One region of the Conyzicola sp. genome, then DNA from elsewhere that is predicted to be linked to it. Evidence: predicted binding sites of a transcription regulator. Region 1 holds the regulator's gene; the other holds the start of a gene.

Region 1 (13,844 bases):
GCTCACGGGCGGCCTCGACCTGGGCGGGTTCCCCGTCGAGCTCGATGTGGTTGCCGCGCACGAGAACGCGAACAGACGGGTGCGCGCGCTCGATGGTGCGCAGCAGCCGGTCCTGTGGCCCGAGCAGCCGAACCATGGCGACGCCATCGACGTCGAGTTCGACGTGTGCTGACAGTGACTCTTCGCTACTTGGCAAGGGTTCCTTCTTCTAGCCCGCCCGCGAGGATGTGGGCGTGCACATGGAAGACCGTCTGGCCGGCACCGGCGCCGGTGTTGAACACGAGCCGGTAGTCGCCGTCGGCGATCTGGGATGCCACAGAGACCAGTTCTGCCAGCAGCGCCGGGTCACCGGCGGCGAGTTCCGCGACATTGGCGTACTCCGAGGTCTTCGGAACAACGAGGATGTGCACGGGAGCCTGCGGCGCAATGTCGCGGAAGGCGATGATGTCGTCTGACTCGAACACGATGTCTGCCGGAATCTCGCGCGCGATGATGCGCTCGAACACGGTCGGGCTCTCAGTAGACATATCCCTCATTCTACGCTGGGTGATCCCAGAGGGACCGGTAGTACCGGATGCGCTCCTCGTCTCGATCGACGCCGTACGCAGCGAAGAACGCCGGCTGCCATCCCTCGCCGAGGTTCCAGTCAAGGCTCATCGACGCGACGGCGAGGTCGGCCCAGCGATCGGCCAGCCCGAGGGAGCCGAGGTCGACGTGCGCGACCCATCGCCCGTGCGCGTCGACGAGGGTGTTCGGCAGGCACGCGTCGCCGTGGGCGACGACGAGCTGATCGACGTCGGGAGCGTCGATGCCTCCCCTGCTCTGCGCAGACCAGTCGAAGGGGCACCACTCCACCGGGAGGTTCTCGTGGAGGGCGCGGAGGCCCTCGCCAAGCGCAACCGCCGCAGCGCGCGGATCGCTCGTCAGCGTCACGGCCGACACGCCGTCGATGGCTCGCGTCAGCATCCACTCGCCGTCCTCGTCGACCCCATGGCCCAGCACAACGGGAACCGGGTGGAACGTCGCGGCCCACTCGAGGCGCTCGCGCTCCGCGGCGAGCGAGAGCCCGGCTGGCACCCACTTGAGGTAGCGGTCGCCGAGCCGCATCGTGAGGCCTCCGTCGAGGTTGAGCCAGACCGGTTCGACCGGGTCGGTGCCGGCGAGGCGGCTGGCAATCACGGGAAGCGGGGTGCCAGCCGGGGGTGGGCCGGCGAGCCTTGTCACCAGCGGCCGAGCCGCGCGTTCAGCACGGCGAGTGCGGCAGGGCCGGCTGTCGACGTGCGCAGCACCTCTGCGCCGAGGCGCACCCGGGTGCCGCCGAGCACTGCGAACTCGCGCTCGTCGATGCCGCCCTCCGGGCCGACAACGAGATGGATGCGCCCTGCGGTCGGCAGCACGACCTCGCTGAGGCGGGTGGTCGCCGTCGGATCGAGCACGAGCACGGAGTCGAGCGCGCCGATCGAGGCAGCGCTGGCAACGGGCTCCACCGCGGGAACCCAGGCCCTGATACTCTGCTTGCTCGCCTCGCGAACGATCGACTCCCACCGCGCTCGCCCCTTCTCCGCCTTGGCGGCATCCCACCGCGACACCGATCGGGAGGCCGACCACGGGATGACGCCGCTGGCGCCCAGCTCGGTGGCCGCCTGAACGGCGAGCTCGTCGCGATCGCCCTTGGCCAGCGCCTGCACGAGCCAGAGCTCTGGCGAGGGGCGCTCCTCATCGCGCACGCTCTCGACGAGAAGGGACAACGCACCCGGCTCGATCGCGCTCACCGCGCCAGAGACCACGAGTCCGCGGCCGTTGCCGATCGCGAGGCGCTCACCGACCCGCGTGCGCGAGACCGTGATGGCGTGCTTGGCGTCCTCCCCCATCAGCACGACAACGGCGCCGACGGTCGCCGACTCTAGTGCGCTGCTGAGGTAGAGCGAGGCCACGGGAGGCAGCCCTGCTAGAAGCTCAGGAAGCGGTCGCGCACCTTGGCGAAGAGCCCCTGCTGGAACTTCGAGAGGATCGGCGGCGGCGAGCTGTAGCTCTGCGCGAACTGCTGGATCAGCTCCTTCTCCTTGGAGTTGACCCGTGACGGGGTGAGCACCTGCACGCCGACCTTGAGGTCGCCGCGACCGCCGCCACGCAGGTGCGTGATGCCGCGCGCCTTGACGGTGATGATCTCTGCGCTCTGGGTGCCCGGCTTGATCTCGATCGGGATCTCGCCATCCAGTCCCTCGATCACCGTCTTGGTGCCGAGGATCGCGTCGGCCATCGATACCTCGACGGTCGCGAGGAGGTCGTCGCCGTTGCGGCTGAAGATGTCGTCGTGCTTGACCTTGATCTCGAGGTACAGATCGCCGCGGGGACCGCCGGCCGGGCCGACCTCGCCCTGCTCCTGCAGCTGAAGGCGCAGCCCGGTGTCGACGCCAGCAGGGATGTCGATGGTCATGGTGCGGCTCGCGCGCACGCGCCCCTGACCGGCACACGTGACGCAGGGGCTCGGGATGACGGTGCCGAACCCGCGGCAGGTGCCGCAGGGGCTGGAGGTCATGAGGTTGCCGAGCAGGCTGCGAACCGCCCGCTGGATCTGGCCGGAGCCGTGGCAGATGTCGCAGACGACAGCGCGGGTGCCCGGCGCGCAGCAGCTGCCCTCGCAGGTCTCGCACAGCACGGCCGTGTTGACCTCGATGTCGCGCTTGGTGCCGAACATGACCTCGGCGAGCTCGACCTCGACTCGCAACAGTGCGTCCCCGCCGCGCTCGGTGCGGGAGCGGGGTGCGGCTCCGCTGCCTCCGGCGCCGGGGGCGCCTCCGAAGAAGGTCTCGAAGATGTCGCCGAAACCGCCGAAGCCGCCGGCGCTGAACCCGGGGGCTCCGCCGCCGTCGTAGTTAGCGCGCTGCCCTGGGTCGCTGAGCACCTCGTAGGCGTGGGTGACCTCTTTGAACTTCTCCTCTGCCTCCTTGCCCGGATTCACATCCGGGTGGAACTCGCGAGCCATCCGGCGGTACGCCTTCTTGATCTCCTCCGGCGATGCCGTCTTCTCGACACCGAGTACGTCGTAATGGTCAGCCACAGTGGTTCTTCGTCCTCACGGTTGGAATTCTAGGCGCGTGCCAGTGCATCGGCATTGGTTAGTCGGTGCCGAGCAGGCGAGTCAGGTATCGGGCGACAGCGCGAACCGCGGCCATGTTGTTGGAGTAGTCCATGCGAGTCGGGCCGAGGACGCCGAGTCGGGCGACGGTGCCTCCAGAGGTCGTGTAGCCGCTGGAGAGCACCGACGTCTCGCCGAGGCCGAACTCCGCGTTCTCCCGGCCGATACTCACGGCCACGCCGTTGCGGTCGGCCTCGACCTCGCTGAACAGCTTGAGCAGCGTGACCTGCTCTTCTATTGCCTCGAGCACCGGGTAGATGCTTCCGGTGAAGTCGTTCTCCGTGCGCACGAGATTGGCCGCCCCCGCCATAACCAGCTTCTCCTGGCGATTTGCCGCGACCTGGTCAAGAAGACTCGATGTGATGTCGGTGACGAGGTCGGCCCGATCGGCAGCGAACTGCGACGGGAACGAGGCGAGAATGGATGCCGCCTCAGCAAGCCCAAGGCCGCCGATCGAGGCATTGAGCTTCGATCGCAGCTCGGCGATGTCATCGACGCCGACATCCGCTCGCAGGTCGATGATGTTCTGCTCGACCCGCCCGCTGTCGGAGATGAAGACGACCATCACTCTGCGCGCGCTGAGCGGCACAAGCTCGATGTGCCGCACCCGTGACTTCGCGAGCGAGGGATACTGCACGAGGGCAACATGGTTGGTTAGCTGCGAGAGCAGTCGAACGGTGCGGGCGAGCACGTCGTCGAGGTCGACCGACTGGCCGAGGAATGTCTCGATCGCCTGACGCTGGGCAGAGCTCAGTGGTCGGAGGTCGGCGAGCTGGTCGACGAACACCCGGTAGCCCTTGTCGGTCGGCACCCGACCGGAGGATGTGTGAGGAGCTGCGATGAGCTCTTCCTCCTCGAGACTGGCCATGTCGTTACGGATCGTCGCCGCGGACACACCGAACGAATGGCGCTCGACGATCGACTTGGATCCGACGGGTTCGCGGGAGGCCACATAGTCCTGCACGATGACGCGAAGCACCTCGAGACCACGATCCGAGACCACGAACACCCGCCTTTCCTGTGCTAGCACTCCGTATGCCTGACTGCCAATTGTATCGCGACACACAGCGACGAAGGCGTTGCACGCATCGTTATCCAAGCGCTAGCTTGTCTCTGTGCTTGCGCGCGCCCCTCATACGGGGTGCGAGCATGAGCGCAAGCCCCGAGACACACCACGGGACCTACCCTCGTTCACCTGAAAGGCAACGACACATGACTGATTCAACTCCGGCTCCGGTTCCGGCCGCCCCCCTCTCCGAGACCGAGGACCGCCAGTGGGCGAGCTTCGCGCACCTTGGTGGCATCATCGGCATCCTGCCCTCGCTCATCATCTGGCTCATCTTCAAGGACCGCGGCGCGTTCACGAACACCGAGGCGAAGGAGGCGCTGAACTTCCAGATCACCGCCCTCATCGGCCAGGTTGCGATCATCATCATCAACACGATCCTGACGGCCGTCACCTTCGGCATCTGGGGCCTCATCGGCTGGATCCTGCCGCTCGCCCTCTGGGTTGTCACGGTGATCTTCTCGATCCAGGGCTTCCTCAAGACCAAGGACGGCGTCGCATACCGCTACCCGTTCGCCCTGCGCCTCATCAAGTAGTCATTTCGCAGCTCGCCTGCACTCAGAACGGCCCCGGGGTTTGCTCCGGGGCCGTTCTGCTGTTTGATGGCCCCATGAGCACGCCGCCTCCCGCCAACCCGTACGTGCAGTCGCAGACCCCGATGAGCCCCAGTGACGAGAAGCTCTGGGCGACGCTCATCCACATCGGAGGCTTCGTGTTTGTCGGATTCTGGGCCGGGGTCATCGGCTACCTCGTGCTCAAGGACCGCGGCCCGTTCATTCGCCAGCACAGCGCCACCGCGCTCAACTTCCAGCTCACGATGCTCATCGCTCTCGTCGTCGGCTTCGTGCTCTCGCTCATCGGCATCGGCATCCTCCTGCTGCTCGCCGTCTACGTTCTGCAGATCGTGTTCGGCATCCTTGCGGCGATGGCAGCGAACCGCGGCGAGTACTACACCTACCCGCTCTCGATCCGCTTCGTGAGCTAGTCGAGTAGCCCCTAGTTCAGCTGCGGCTAGTCCAGCAGCCTGCGCACGACCGAATCGGCCAGTAGCCGGCCGCGCAGCGTCAGCACGACAGTGCCATGAATGGCTTCGGCTGCATCGACCAGTCCATCGGCAATGAGGCCGGCGACCGCCCGTCGACCGGATGCCGTAAGCACGGCGATCGAGACCCCCTCGCGAATGCGCGTCGACAGCAGCACTCCCTCGACCCGCCGAGTCTCAGCGTCGAGCGTCTCGCGCCCGGCACCCGGTGAGTGCCCTGCCGCGATGCGGTCCGCGTAGGCGGATGGATGCTTCACGTTCCACCAGCGCACTCCGCCGACGTGGCTGTGCGCTCCTGGCCCGATTCCCCACCAGTCGTGCCCGCGCCAGTAGGCGAGGTTGTGCCGACTCGCGGTGTCGCCAGCGCGCCAGTTGCTTACCTCGTACCACTCGAAGCCGGCCGCGGAGAGCAGCTCGTCGGCGAGCTCGTACATGTCGGCCTGCAGGTCGTCGTCTGGCATGGCCAGCTCACCGCTGCGGATCTGCCGCGCGAGCTTCGTACCGTCCTCCACGATGAGGGCGTAGGCACTGAGGTGGTCGGGGTGCTGGGCTATCGCATGCTCGAGCGACGTGCGCCAGTCGTCGATCGACTCGCCGGGTGTGCCGTAGATGAGGTCGAGGCTGACGCCGAGTCCCGCCTGACGCGCCCACTCGACGACCAGCGGTATCCGGTGCGGGTCGTGCGTGCGCTCGAGAGCGGCGAGCACGTGGGGCACCGCGGACTGCATGCCGAACGACACCCGGGTGAATCCTGCCTCGCGAAGCGCGACCAGGTAGTCGAAGTCGACGGAGTCGGGGTTCGCCTCCGTCGTGATCTCCGCGCCCGCAACCACGCCCCACTCGTCGACGATCGCGCCGAGTATCGCAGCGAGATCGGATGCCGGAAGCAGCGTCGGGGTTCCCCCACCGAAGAACACCGTCGACGCTGGCCTGTCTGGAAGGCCGGATGCCCGCAGCACCGACCCGGCAAGCGAAACCTCGGTCGCCGCCTGGCCGGCGTAGTCGCTGCGTCGAGCCCCGCGCAGTTCGTCGGTCGTGTAGGTGTTGAAGTCGCAGTATCCGCAGCGCACGCGGCAGAAGGGCACGTGCACGTAGACCCCGAAGTCGCGCTCCGTCGCTCCATCCAGCACAGACGGCGGGAGCATGCCGTCGAGCGGGGCCGGGTCGGCGAGCGGGAGGGCAGACGGCATCCGTCTAGTCTCTCAGCTTTGGGAATCGAGGTGCCGTCGGTGATGGCACGATGGACTCGTGACCAACTACATACTCTGGGACGTCGACGGAACGCTGGTGCGCAATGGCAAGGATGCGGGCAACCTGTACCACGAGGCCATCGAGTTGGCAGTGGGTCACGCGATCGCGGTGCGCCTTCCCAACACCCACGGCAAGACCGACGGCCAGATCCTGCGGGAGTCGCTCGCCGCGCACGGCCTCCCAGAGTCGCTGCACGCGAGCGCATCGGTGCACCTCGACGAGCTGTCGCGGCTGCGCCACGAGAGCGGCAGCCATCGCGAGATCTGCCCAGGCGTCCTTTCGGCCCTTGCCGCGGCATCCAGCGCTGGATGGGTGAACGCGCTTCTGACGGGCAACTCCGCCAACCGCAGTCGCTACAAGATCTCTGGCGCCGGCATCGACCCGTCGCTGTTCGACTGGGACCACTCCTACTTCGGCCACGAGACGCCGGTGAGGTCTGACCTCACGCGTGCAGCGAAGGCGGACCACCCGTCTGACGCGCTCGTGATCGTGGGCGACACGCCCGGCGACGACATCGCCGCGACAGCCGCTGGGATCCCTTTCCTGGCCGTTGCGACGGGCGTGTACCCCGCTGACGACCTGCGCGAAACGGGCGCAACACTCGTCATGGACGACCTGGAGTCCGGGCTAGATAGCCTCATCGGAGCCCTCGCAGAGCTCTCTGGCTGACCTCCGCCCTCGTTCGGGGTACATTTCGGTCGCATTACAGCAGGTTACTTTTGGGTTCCAGTTATTCTCGTTTTCACTCACGAGGGCAATATCTGCTATAGCCTTAGCCACAACCGCGCATTGTCAGTGATGATGGCGCGCGGCAACGGTTTCGACAATCGGAACCAAGTAGAAACGCTCCTGGAGGAGTTTTAAAAATGGCAACAGGCACAGTCAAGTGGTTCAACGCAGAAAAGGGCTTCGGCTTCATCGCTCCTGAGGATGGTAGTCCGGACGTTTTCGCCCACTACTCGGCAATCACGGGCTCGGGCTACAAGTCTCTCGACGAGAACCAGAAGGTCGAGTTCGAGATCACGCAGGGCCCCAAGGGCCCGCAGGCGGAGAACATCCGCGCACTCTAGTCTTTGTATTCATTAGATACACCAGACTGAACGAAGAAGCCCCGGGCAACCGGGGCTTCTTTGTTTAACCCGCACGGGACGCGGTGAGACCCAGTGCGCCGAGATCTAGTGCGCCGACTTCGACAGCTTGCGAAGGTAGTCGATGCGCGCCTGCAACTGCGACACGGTCGCCTGTGCGACTGCTGGCCCACCGCACACCCGGCGCAGCTCGGCATGGATGATGCCGTGCGGCTGACCCGACAGCTTGGCCCGCATCGACACGAGCCCGTTGAGCACCTTGCGCTGGTCTTTGAGGGTGCGGTAGAGCGGCGGCGGCGTGCGCTCCTCTGGAGGGAGCGCCTGCTCGCGGGCCGACGACCGGCGGGACTGGCGCGCCTGGCGCGCCTGCAGCACCTCGCGCACCTGGTCGGGCTCGAGGATTCCCGGGATACCGAGGAAGTCGTGCTCCTCATCGCTGAGTGTCTCCGCGGCGAAACCGAACTCCGCGCCGTCGAACAGCACCCGGTCGAAGTTGGCATCCGACTCGAGGGCCTTCCAGTCATACTCCTCTGTCAGGCTCTCTGAGACGCTCTCGCTGGTCTCCGCCTCGACGAGGAGTGAGTCGTCGAGCAGCGTGTCTCCAGAGTCGCGGTCGAGCGCGTGGTCGCGCTCCAGCTCGAGGGCGTGGGCGAGGGTCATGAGGGTCGGCACGCTGGGAACGAAGATCGAGGCGATCTCGCCACGGCGGCGCGCACGAACGAATCGCCCCACCGCCTGCGCGAAGTACAGAGGGGTGGATGCCGAGGTCGCGTAGACGCCGACGCACAGTCGAGGAACGTCGACGCCCTCCGACACCATCCGCACGGCCACGAGCCAGCGGCTCGTGCCCTGCGAGAACGTGTCGATCCTGTCGGAGCCGGCCTTCTCGTCAGAGAGGACGACGGTCGGCTTCTCCCCGGTGATGCGCTGCAGCAGCTCTGCGTAGGCGCGGGCGTTCGCCTGGTCGGTTGCGATGACGAGGCCACCGGCGTCGGGGATGTTGTCGCGCACCTCGGTGAGGCGCCGGTCAGCCGCGGCGAGCACCGACGGCATCCACTCCCCCTCTGGCGACAGCGCGGTTCGCCATGCCTGGGCGGTGACGTCTTTGGTGTCGCCCTCGCCGAGCCGCGCCTCCATCTCGTCGCCCGTCGTGGTGCGCCAGCGCATGCGGCCGGCGTAGGCCATGAAGAGCACGGGGCGCACCACGCCGTCGGCGAGAGCGCGACCGTAGCCGTAGTTGTAGTCGGTGACAGACGTGCGGATGCCCGCGGCATCCGGTGCGTAGGTCACGAAGGGAATCGGGGCAGTGTCGCTGCGGAAAGGGGTTCCGGTTAGTGACAGCCGCCGTGTAGCCGGCCCGAAGGCCTCACGGATCGCATCGCCCCAGCTCAGCGCGTCGCCACCATGGTGCACCTCGTCGAGGATGACGAGGGTGCGGGCCGACTCTGTGATGCGCTTGTGCAGCTCAGCCTTGATCGCGACCTGCGCATAGGTGACCGCGAGTCCGTGGAAGCGCCGACCGCCGAATGCATCGCCATTGCGAAACTCTGGGTTCAGTCGGATGCCGACCCGGTGGGCGGCATCTGCCCACTGGCGCTTCAGATGCTCCGTCGGAGCCACCACTGTGACCCGGTCGACCACACGGCGGGCGATGAGCTCTGTCGCCAGACGCAGCGCGAAGGTGGTCTTTCCTGCACCGGGCGTGGCCGCAGCGAGGAAGTCGCGTGGCTCGCGCTCGAAGTAGAGGTCGAGCGCCTCGGCCTGCCAGGCGCGAAGGCGATCGGCGGTTCCGCGCGCTGCGCGCTCTGGGTAGGAGGGTGAGAGGTGCTCTGCGGCGAACGTTCCCACGATGCGGGTGGGAGGAGTTGTCGTCACTTGATCAGACTTTAGTCGACGCCTCTGACAGGGGCGTTTCTGACATGCCCGGTCACCTCGGCCTGGATGTCGCGCTCGATCGAGCGGCCATTGCTGTGGTGGAGAAGCGAGGCCTGCGTGACGGTGCCGCGGCCGAAGCGCTCGGCAACCGCGTCCATCACTCCCTCTGTCTGGGTCCAGGTCTCGTCGACGTCCCACAAGGTCGACGAGCCCGCCGTGCCGAGCTGCTCCGCGCGAACACCGATGAGCCGCACGGGCTCGTCGCGGCCGAGGGCGCGGTAGAGGGTCATCGCCTCCTCGAAGATGCGGCGACCTGTCGATGTGGGGTCGGCGATCGTATGAGAGCGGGTGACGGTGCTGAAGTCGGAGAACCGCACCTTGATGGCCACGGTGCGCGTTGACATGCCGGCCTCCCGCAGTCGCACGGCGACCATCGATGAGAGCCGCAGCAGTTCTCGGCGGATGATGCGCTCGTCGGTGATGTCGACGCCGAACGTCTCCTCATGGCCGATGCTCTTCTCCTCTGCTCTCGGCTGCACGGTTCTCGGATCGATGCCCCAGGCGAGATCGTGCAGCTTTGCGCCGGCGCCCGGCCCGATCATGCGCGTGAGGGTTGCCACTGGGGTGTCGGCGAGATCGCCGATTGTGTGAAGGCCGAGGTTCTTGAGCGTGGCCTCCGTCTTGGCGCCGACGCCCCACAGCAGCGAGATCGGCAGGGGACGCAGAAACTGAACCGTCTCCTCTCGCGGCACCACCAGGAGGCCGTCGGGCTTGGACTGGCCCGATGCGAGCTTCGCGACGAACTTGGACGCCGCCGCACCGACGCTGCACACGAGCCCCGTCTCTGCTCGCACCCGCTCGCGCAGAATAGTCGCCACCCGCACGGGGCTGCCGATGACCTTGCCAGCGCCGGCGACGTCGAGGAAGGCCTCGTCGATGCCGAGCCGCTCGACGGATGGCGTCAAGTCGTCGCAGATGCCGAAGACGACTCGCGAGTAGTGCTGGTAGCGCTCGAAGTGCGGTTCGAGGATGACAGCCTGAGGGCACCGTCGCTTGGCCAGCGCGAGCGGCATGGCGGAGTTGACTCCGAACCTTCGCGCCTCATAGGTGGCTGCCGTGACGACGGACCGCGCCGCGTCGTGAGCGACGATCACCGGGAGACCACGGAGGTCTGGCCGTTCGAGCAGCTCGACCGAGGCGAAGAAGGCGTCCATGTCGACGTGCAGGATCGTTGCGGTGCTGTCGTCGACATCCAGCGCGCTTGTCAGTCGCGCGCTGCCGTCCTGCTTGCCCATGCAGCCAGTCTCGCACCAGCTGCCGACTCCGACCGGTGTGACCCGTTAAAACACCGCACCCGGCTCACCCTTCGAGGGGGCGAACCGGGTGCGGTCGAGCTAAGGGGTATTAGGCCCGGCGCGAGCCTCGCGTGACGAGGCCGTAGATCAGGAGCACGAGAATCGCACCACCGATCGCGAGCAGCCAGGTCTCGAGCGAGAAGAAGCCCTCAAGCCCGATGCCAAACAGAGCGCTGCCGATGAAACCACCGAGAAGAGCACCAACGATGCCGAGGATGATGGTGACGATCCAGCCACCTCCCTGCGCTCCCGGGAGAATCGCCTTCGCGATAGCGCCGGCAATTAGTCCAAGAAGAATCCATCCAATGATGGTCATAACGACCTCCCAGTCGTTCAGTGTTTCCGCCCCGGGTCTCGGGGCCATGAACGAGCTTGGCATCGCCCCCGGATGGGGGGCAACCCCTTGCGCTGGACGTTGCCTGACTGTTAGGTGGACGCACATGAAGCGCTCAGGTTGGCGCACGCGTGATGGGAGGAGCAAGATTGGAACATGCCTCAGCAGCACCCGTGGACCCGCTTCGTCGCCATCGGTGACTCGTTCACCGAGGGAATCGGCGACCCGGAGCCAGCAAGCCCTGGGGGTCATCGGGGCTGGGCCGACCGCGTCGCCGAAGTGCTCGCGGCCGGCACCGACGACTTCGCCTACGCGAACCTTGCCATTCGCGGCAGGCTGCTGCAGCAGATCCTCGACGAGCAGGTCGAGGCCGCGATTGAGCTCAAGCCAGACCTTGTGTCGGTGTCTGCGGGCGGCAACGACATCATCCGGCCAGGCACCGATCCCGACGACGTCGCGGCCAGGTTCGAGACGGGGCTTGCACGCCTCAGCAGCACCGGCGCGACGGTCGTCATGTTCAACGGCCCCGACATCGGCATGACACCGGTGCTGAGCCGGGTGCGCGGCAAGGTTGCGATCTACAACGAGAACCTGCGTGCTCTCGCCCAGAAGTACGACGCGGTCGTCGCCGACATGTGGGCTCTGCGAGAACTCAGCGATCCACGGATGTGGGCACCCGACCGCCTGCACTTCTCCCCCGTCGGCCACCAGACGGTCGCGCGTATGGTGCTGGCCGCCCTCAACGTCGAGAACGACCTTGAGCCGTTCGAGGCGGAGCCGCTGCCGCGCGTGGCGTGGCGACAGGCGAGGGCAGAGGATGCCGTGTGGGCACGCACCCACTTTGTTCCGTGGGTGCTGCGACGGCTGCGCCACCAGTCGAGCGGCGACAACGTCTCGCCCAAGCGGCCGGGCTTCTAGAGCCCGGCGCTCATCAGTCGACGGCTAGCGGCCGTAGGCCTGAGCCTCTGGGCACGCCCACGACTTGCTGCCAGCAACGAGCCCAACCCGGTTGAGGTACTCGAGCACGAGTGCCTGCGCCGCGAAGTAGTTGTTCTCCGAGTACTCGATGTCACGGGCGAGGCAGTACTCCTTGACGATCTCGTTCGCCTTGCGCAGGTGCGGTCGCGGCATGCTCGGGAAGAGGTGGTGCTCTACCTGGAAGTTGAGACCGCCCATGAAGTGGTTCATGAACCATCCGCCGGTCACGTTACGGCTGGTGAGCACCTGACGGCGGAGGAAGTCGACCTTGCTGTCGGCGGGCAGGATGCGCATGCCGACGTGGTTGGGCGCGAACGATGCACCCATGTAGAGGCCGAAGATGGCCAGCTGCACACCGAGGAAGGCGAAGGCCATACCGAGTGGCAGGAAGTAGAACACGACAGACAGGTAGGCGATGTTGCGGATCGACAGCAGCACGATCGAGAGGGCGCGCTTCTCGACCTTCTTGCGCGAGAAGACGGTGCTGTAGGCCAGTCGGTGGAGGTTGATGCCCTCGAGAAGCAGAGCGGGGAAGAAGAGCCAGGCCTGACGACGGCTGATCCACGCCGCAGGGCCGCGGAGGGCGGCGGCGTCCTTCTCCTGGAAGATGATGAAGTCCGGCTCGATATCGGGGTCTTTGCCAACCGTGTTGGGGTTGCCGTGATGGCGGGTGTGCTTGTTCATCCACCACGAGTAGCTCATTCCGACGAAGAAGTCGGCGAGGATGCGACCGCTGAGCTCGTTGGCCTTACCCGACTCGAACACCTGGCGGTGTGCGGCCTCGTGGCCGAGGAACGCGTACTGGGTGAAGAGGATGCCGAGCACGCCGGCGATGATGAGGATGAACCAGCTGTCCTGCAGCAGGGCGAACCCGACCCAGGCACCGGCGAACAGCACCGTGATGACCGCGAACGTGGCGATGTAGAACCCGGTACGGCGGCGAAGCAACCCTGCGTCGCGCACCGTGTTGAGCAGCGCGGAGAACTCCGACACGGGATTGCCGATGCCACGGGGGCCGGTGCGGACGACACGGGAAGCAGGTACGCCAGAAGCGGCGGCTGGAATTGTCAACGGACCTCTAAGACTGCAAGTCGACTTCCCAGCCAAGCGATTACGGGCAACTGCCCAACGGATGACCCCAGAATAATGGACAACGCTGAGAATCGGTTGCGACTGCCCGAAGTGGGGTGGGAGTGATCGTCTAGAACAGCTCGGTGGGGTGTGAGAGCCGCCAGCCGACGCCGGGGTCATCGATCGTCGACTCGAGTTCGAGCGGCACTTGCACGGTGGAGGTGCCAACGGTGAAGGTCAGGGTACCGACGTTCTCCCCCTCCACCCCGAGCGTCACCGGGCGCGCCTGAACGAGCAGGCTGATCGCCGTGTCCGACCACACCACGATGGAGGCGTCGTCGGCTGCCACGACCTCTGACTCGTCGCCCCACAGGGTCGAGTAACTGCCGTACTCCTGCCCGGCCACCGTGAGATCGACCTGCTGGAAGCCGGGCCTGACGCTGGTGAGGAGCGTGACGACATCCTTGTCGAGCACGGTGTGGTCCTCGGCGCCCAGCATGACGCCGACGATTGTCACAGTGTGGTCCCCGACCTCGTAGTCGGCGGCGAACAGCAGGTTGGCCTCGTCGAGGGTTCCCGTCTTGATGCCGCGCACTCCGGCATCCCCGAGCAGCTTGTTGGTGTTCTTGATGTCGCCGACGCTGG
Region 2 (3,803 bases), on a different contig from region 1:
CGCCCAAGGCCGGCCGCGGCTGGATCACCTTCGCCTGGGCCGCGCTGTTCACTGGCATCTTCGTGCTGATCGGCGTGCTCGGGCTCAACCTGCTGAACGGCACTGGCTTTCTCGAGGGAGAGCCGACCGCTGCGCCGTCGGCGTCGCCGAGCCTGACCGCAGAGCCGCTCACCGACCCGACGACGATCGACCCGGCGCGCGCGATCACCATCACGGTGCTCAACGCCACCCCGACCGTCGACCTTGAGACTGCCGCCGGCACTGCTCTTCGCACAGCGGGATGGCCCGTCGGCGCGTTCGCACTCGCCTCGCAGCGCGACATCGAGAAGACCGTCGTCTACTACAGCAACCCGGCAGACGAGGACATCGCGCGCGGCCTCGTGCTCGCACTCGGCACTGGCGATGTGCTCGAGAGCACGGCGTTCCTCGGTGCCCCGATCACCATCGTGCTCGGCTCTGACTACGAGGCTCCGACCCCGTAGTCGAAGCCATGCCGCAGCCCAGTGTTTCGGGCGTGTTTAAGTCTCGTTGAATCGCGGTAACACCCGGTCACGATCGCTTTTTCGGGCCATTTCTGTGGTGTCTGCTCCGCTACTGTCGTGTTTCACGAGCAAGGAGCGAGACATGGCACAGGGCACCGTCAAGTGGTTCAACGCGGAGAAGGGCTACGGCTTCATCACGGTCGATGGCAGCGGGCAGGACGTCTTCGTGCACTACTCCGCCATCGACATGGGCGGCTACAAGGTGCTGGAGGAGGGGCAGCTGGTCACCTTCGAACTCGGCACCGGCGCCAAGGGCCCGCAGGCCGAATCCGTGCGGGTCTCCTAGTCACGCCGGCTCCATCTCAAAACCAGACACGACCTCAGCTATCGACGTCGCGGAGGTCGCCGCAGCTAGGCTTGTTGTTGTGAACGCTCGTCGCGCGGTGCGCATCGCACCCCTGGTAGCCGTCGGCCTCGTGCTGGCCGGCTGCACCGCGTCCGAGCCGGTGCCGACCCCGACCCCGTCGTACACCTCGACCTATGAGGCGCCAGAGCCCATGGGCATCGCGCCTCTCACCGGCGAGGCCATCCCCGTTGGCAGCGCGCTCAATCCATCGCTTGCCGCGAAGATCGACAACCACCCAGAGGCCAGGCCGCAGGTCGGGCTCGACCGCACCGACATCGTGTTCGAGGAGCTAGTCGAAGGCGGTTTGACCCGCTACGTCGCCATCTGGCAGTCCGATGTGCCAGACGAGATCGGGCCGGTGCGCTCCATTCGACCGATGGACCCGGATATCGTCTCGGCCTTCGGCGGAATCATCGCCTACTCCGGCGGCCAGCAGCGATTCGTCGCACTCATGCAGGCCACGAACGTCTTCAACGCCATACACGGCCAGAAGTCGACGGCAGAGACGTTCTACCGCACCAAGACCAAGACGGCCCCGCACAACGTGCTCGTCAAGGCGGTCGCGCTGATCGCAGAGCACCCAGAGCTACGTCCCCCGCAGCAGCAGTTCGCGTTCTCCCTCGACGTGCCGTCGTCGACGGCCGCGAAGGAGGGCGCGCCGGCCAGCGCCCTCAATATCGTGTTCTCGACCTACTCCACCCCGTCGTGGACGTGGGACGCGGCGCAGTCGAAGTACCTGCGTGCGCAGAAGGGCGTCGCCGACATGGACAGCAACGGCGCGCAGCTGTCGGCCACCAACGTCATCGCCCTCTTCGTCGGCATCGACAAGAGCCTCGGGGTGCCGAAGACGCAGCTCGTGGGCACCGGCCAGGGCTGGGTCTCGAGCGGCGCCGCCACGATTCCCGTGACGTGGTCGAAGGATGCCGCAACCTCCGTCATCCGCCTCGTCGACGACCAGGGAGTGACGGTGCGCCTCGCCCCCGGCAACAGCTGGATAGAGCTGGTGCCGACAACGGGATCCTTTACGCCAGTAGCGTGATCTGCCGAGCGCCACGGCCCGGCGCTTTCTTGCACTCCCCATACCCGAGTGCTAGATTTCCCTTTGGCACTCGCAGAGTTCGAGTGCCAACAACTCAGCTGTAATACGTCCGGGAGGGACGAGAAACACACATGGCAAAGATCATTGCTTTCAACGAAGAGGCCCGTCGCGGCCTCGAGCGCGGCCTCAACATTCTCGCCGACGCCGTCAAGGTGACCCTCGGCCCGCGCGGCCGCAACGTCGTGCTAGAGAAGAAGTGGGGCGCCCCCACCATCACGAACGACGGCGTGTCGATCGCCAAGGAGATCGAGCTCGACGACCCGTACGAGAAGATCGGCGCAGAGCTCGTCAAGGAAGTTGCCAAGAAGACGGATGACGTCGCTGGCGACGGAACGACCACCTCCGTGGTGCTCGCCCAGGCTCTCGTTCGCGAAGGCCTCCGCAACGTTGCCGCCGGTGCTGACCCGATCAGCCTCAAGCGCGGTATCGAGAAGGCAACCGCTGCCGTCATCGAGGCACTCGTCGCCTCCGCCAAGGAGATCGAGACCAAGGAAGAGATCGCTGCAACGGCGTCTATCTCTGCCGCAGACCCCGAGATCGGCGCGCTTATCGCCGAGGCGATCGACAAGGTCGGCAAGGAGGGTGTCGTCACCGTCGAGGAGTCGAACACCTTCGGCACGACGCTCGAGCTGACCGAGGGCATGCGCTTCGACAAGGGCTACCTTTCGCAGTACTTCGTCACCGACCCGGAGCGCCAGGAGGCTGTCTTCGAAGACCCGTACATCCTCATCGCGAACTCGAAGATCTCCAACATCAAGGACCTCCTTCCGATCGTCGACAAGGTGATCCAGTCAGGCAAGCAGCTGCTCATCATCGCCGAGGATGTCGACGGCGAGGCCCTCGCGACCCTGGTGGTCAACAAGATCCGCGGCATCTTCAAGTCGGTTGCCGTCAAGGCTCCCGGTTTCGGCGACCGTCGCAAGGCGCAGCTGCAGGACATCGCGATCCTCACCGGAGGACAGGTCATCTCCGAGGAGGTCGGTCTCAAGCTCGAGAACGCCACCCTCGACCTGCTCGGCCGTGCTCGCAAGGTGATCATCACCAAGGACGAGACCACGATCATCGAGGGGGCGGGTGACGAGGAGGCGATTGCCGGCCGTGTCAAGCAGATCCGTGCAGAGATCGACAACACCGACAGCGACTACGACCGCGAGAAGCTCCAGGAGCGCCTCGCGAAGCTCGCCGGCGGTGTTGCGGTCATCAAGGCCGGTGCAGCCACCGAGGTCGAGCTCAAGGAGCGCAAGCACCGCATCGAGGATGCAGTGCGCAACGCCAAGGCAGCCGTCGAGGAGGGCATCGTCGCCGGTGGTGGCGTCGCCCTCATCCAGGCTGGCAAGGTCGCTTTCGACGGTGACGTCATCAAGGGCCTCGTCGGTGACGAGGCAACGGGTGCCAACATCGTGCGCGTTGCCATCGACGCCCCGCTCAAGCAGATCGCGCTTAACGCCGGTCTCGAGCCGGGTGTTGTCGCTGACAAGGTGCGCCACCTGCCCGTCGGTCACGGCCTCAACGCCGCAACCGGTGAGTACGTCGACATGCTCGCTGCAGGCATCAACGACCCGGTGAAGGTCACGCGCTCTGCGCTGCTCAACGCCGCGTCGATCGCCGGTCTCTTCCTCACCACTGAGGCAGTCATCGCAGAGAAGCCAGAGAAGAACCCCGCGCCGATGGGTGACCCCAGCGGCGGAATGGATTTCTAAAAGCCAAAGATCTGGCTTGAGAAACCATTCCGGCGTGAGCGTGACTTCTTTCTAGAAGGCACCTGGCGCCGACAACGAAAAGTGGGCGGTCCCCTAACCGGGCCCGCCCACTTTTG

The links. The regulator HrcA, encoded in region 1, represses chaperone genes, less so after heat shock. The targets are predictions, from matches to a motif close to TTNGCACTCGNNNNNNNCGAGTGCNAA.
Region 2: groL (chaperonin GroEL) is a predicted target of HrcA. The motif match lies at 1,991-2,017, and genes of this name have one in related genera.

The regions. Positions count from the first base shown of each region.
Region 1 covers NZ_JBXMIS010000140.1:7,001-20,844, forward strand. The annotation lists gene AC14A7_RS12925 (PhoH family protein) at 1-136, opposite strand, end outside; gene AC14A7_RS12930 (histidine triad nucleotide-binding protein) at 186-527, opposite strand; gene AC14A7_RS12935 (phosphotransferase) at 538-1,224, opposite strand; gene AC14A7_RS12940 (16S rRNA (uracil(1498)-N(3))-methyltransferase) at 1,221-1,934, opposite strand; gene dnaJ (molecular chaperone DnaJ) at 1,949-3,061, opposite strand; gene hrcA (heat-inducible transcriptional repressor HrcA) at 3,120-4,142, opposite strand; gene AC14A7_RS12955 (DUF4870 domain-containing protein) at 4,352-4,741, shown strand; gene AC14A7_RS12960 (DUF4870 domain-containing protein) at 4,816-5,190, shown strand; gene hemW (radical SAM family heme chaperone HemW) at 5,217-6,437, opposite strand; gene AC14A7_RS12970 (HAD family hydrolase) at 6,496-7,167, shown strand; gene AC14A7_RS12975 (cold-shock protein) at 7,365-7,568, shown strand; gene AC14A7_RS12980 (DEAD/DEAH box helicase) at 7,674-9,461, opposite strand; gene dinB (DNA polymerase IV) at 9,473-10,756, opposite strand; gene AC14A7_RS12990 (GlsB/YeaQ/YmgE family stress response membrane protein) at 10,866-11,132, opposite strand; gene AC14A7_RS12995 (SGNH/GDSL hydrolase family protein) at 11,307-12,068, shown strand; gene AC14A7_RS13000 (fatty acid desaturase family protein) at 12,093-13,199, opposite strand; gene AC14A7_RS13005 (D-alanyl-D-alanine carboxypeptidase family protein) at 13,330-13,844, opposite strand, start outside.
Region 2 covers NZ_JBXMIS010000045.1:151-3,953, forward strand. The annotation lists gene AC14A7_RS04055 (LytR C-terminal domain-containing protein) at 1-482, shown strand, start outside; gene AC14A7_RS04060 (cold-shock protein) at 625-828, shown strand; gene AC14A7_RS04065 (DUF3048 domain-containing protein) at 908-1,927, shown strand; gene groL (chaperonin GroEL) at 2,059-3,687, shown strand.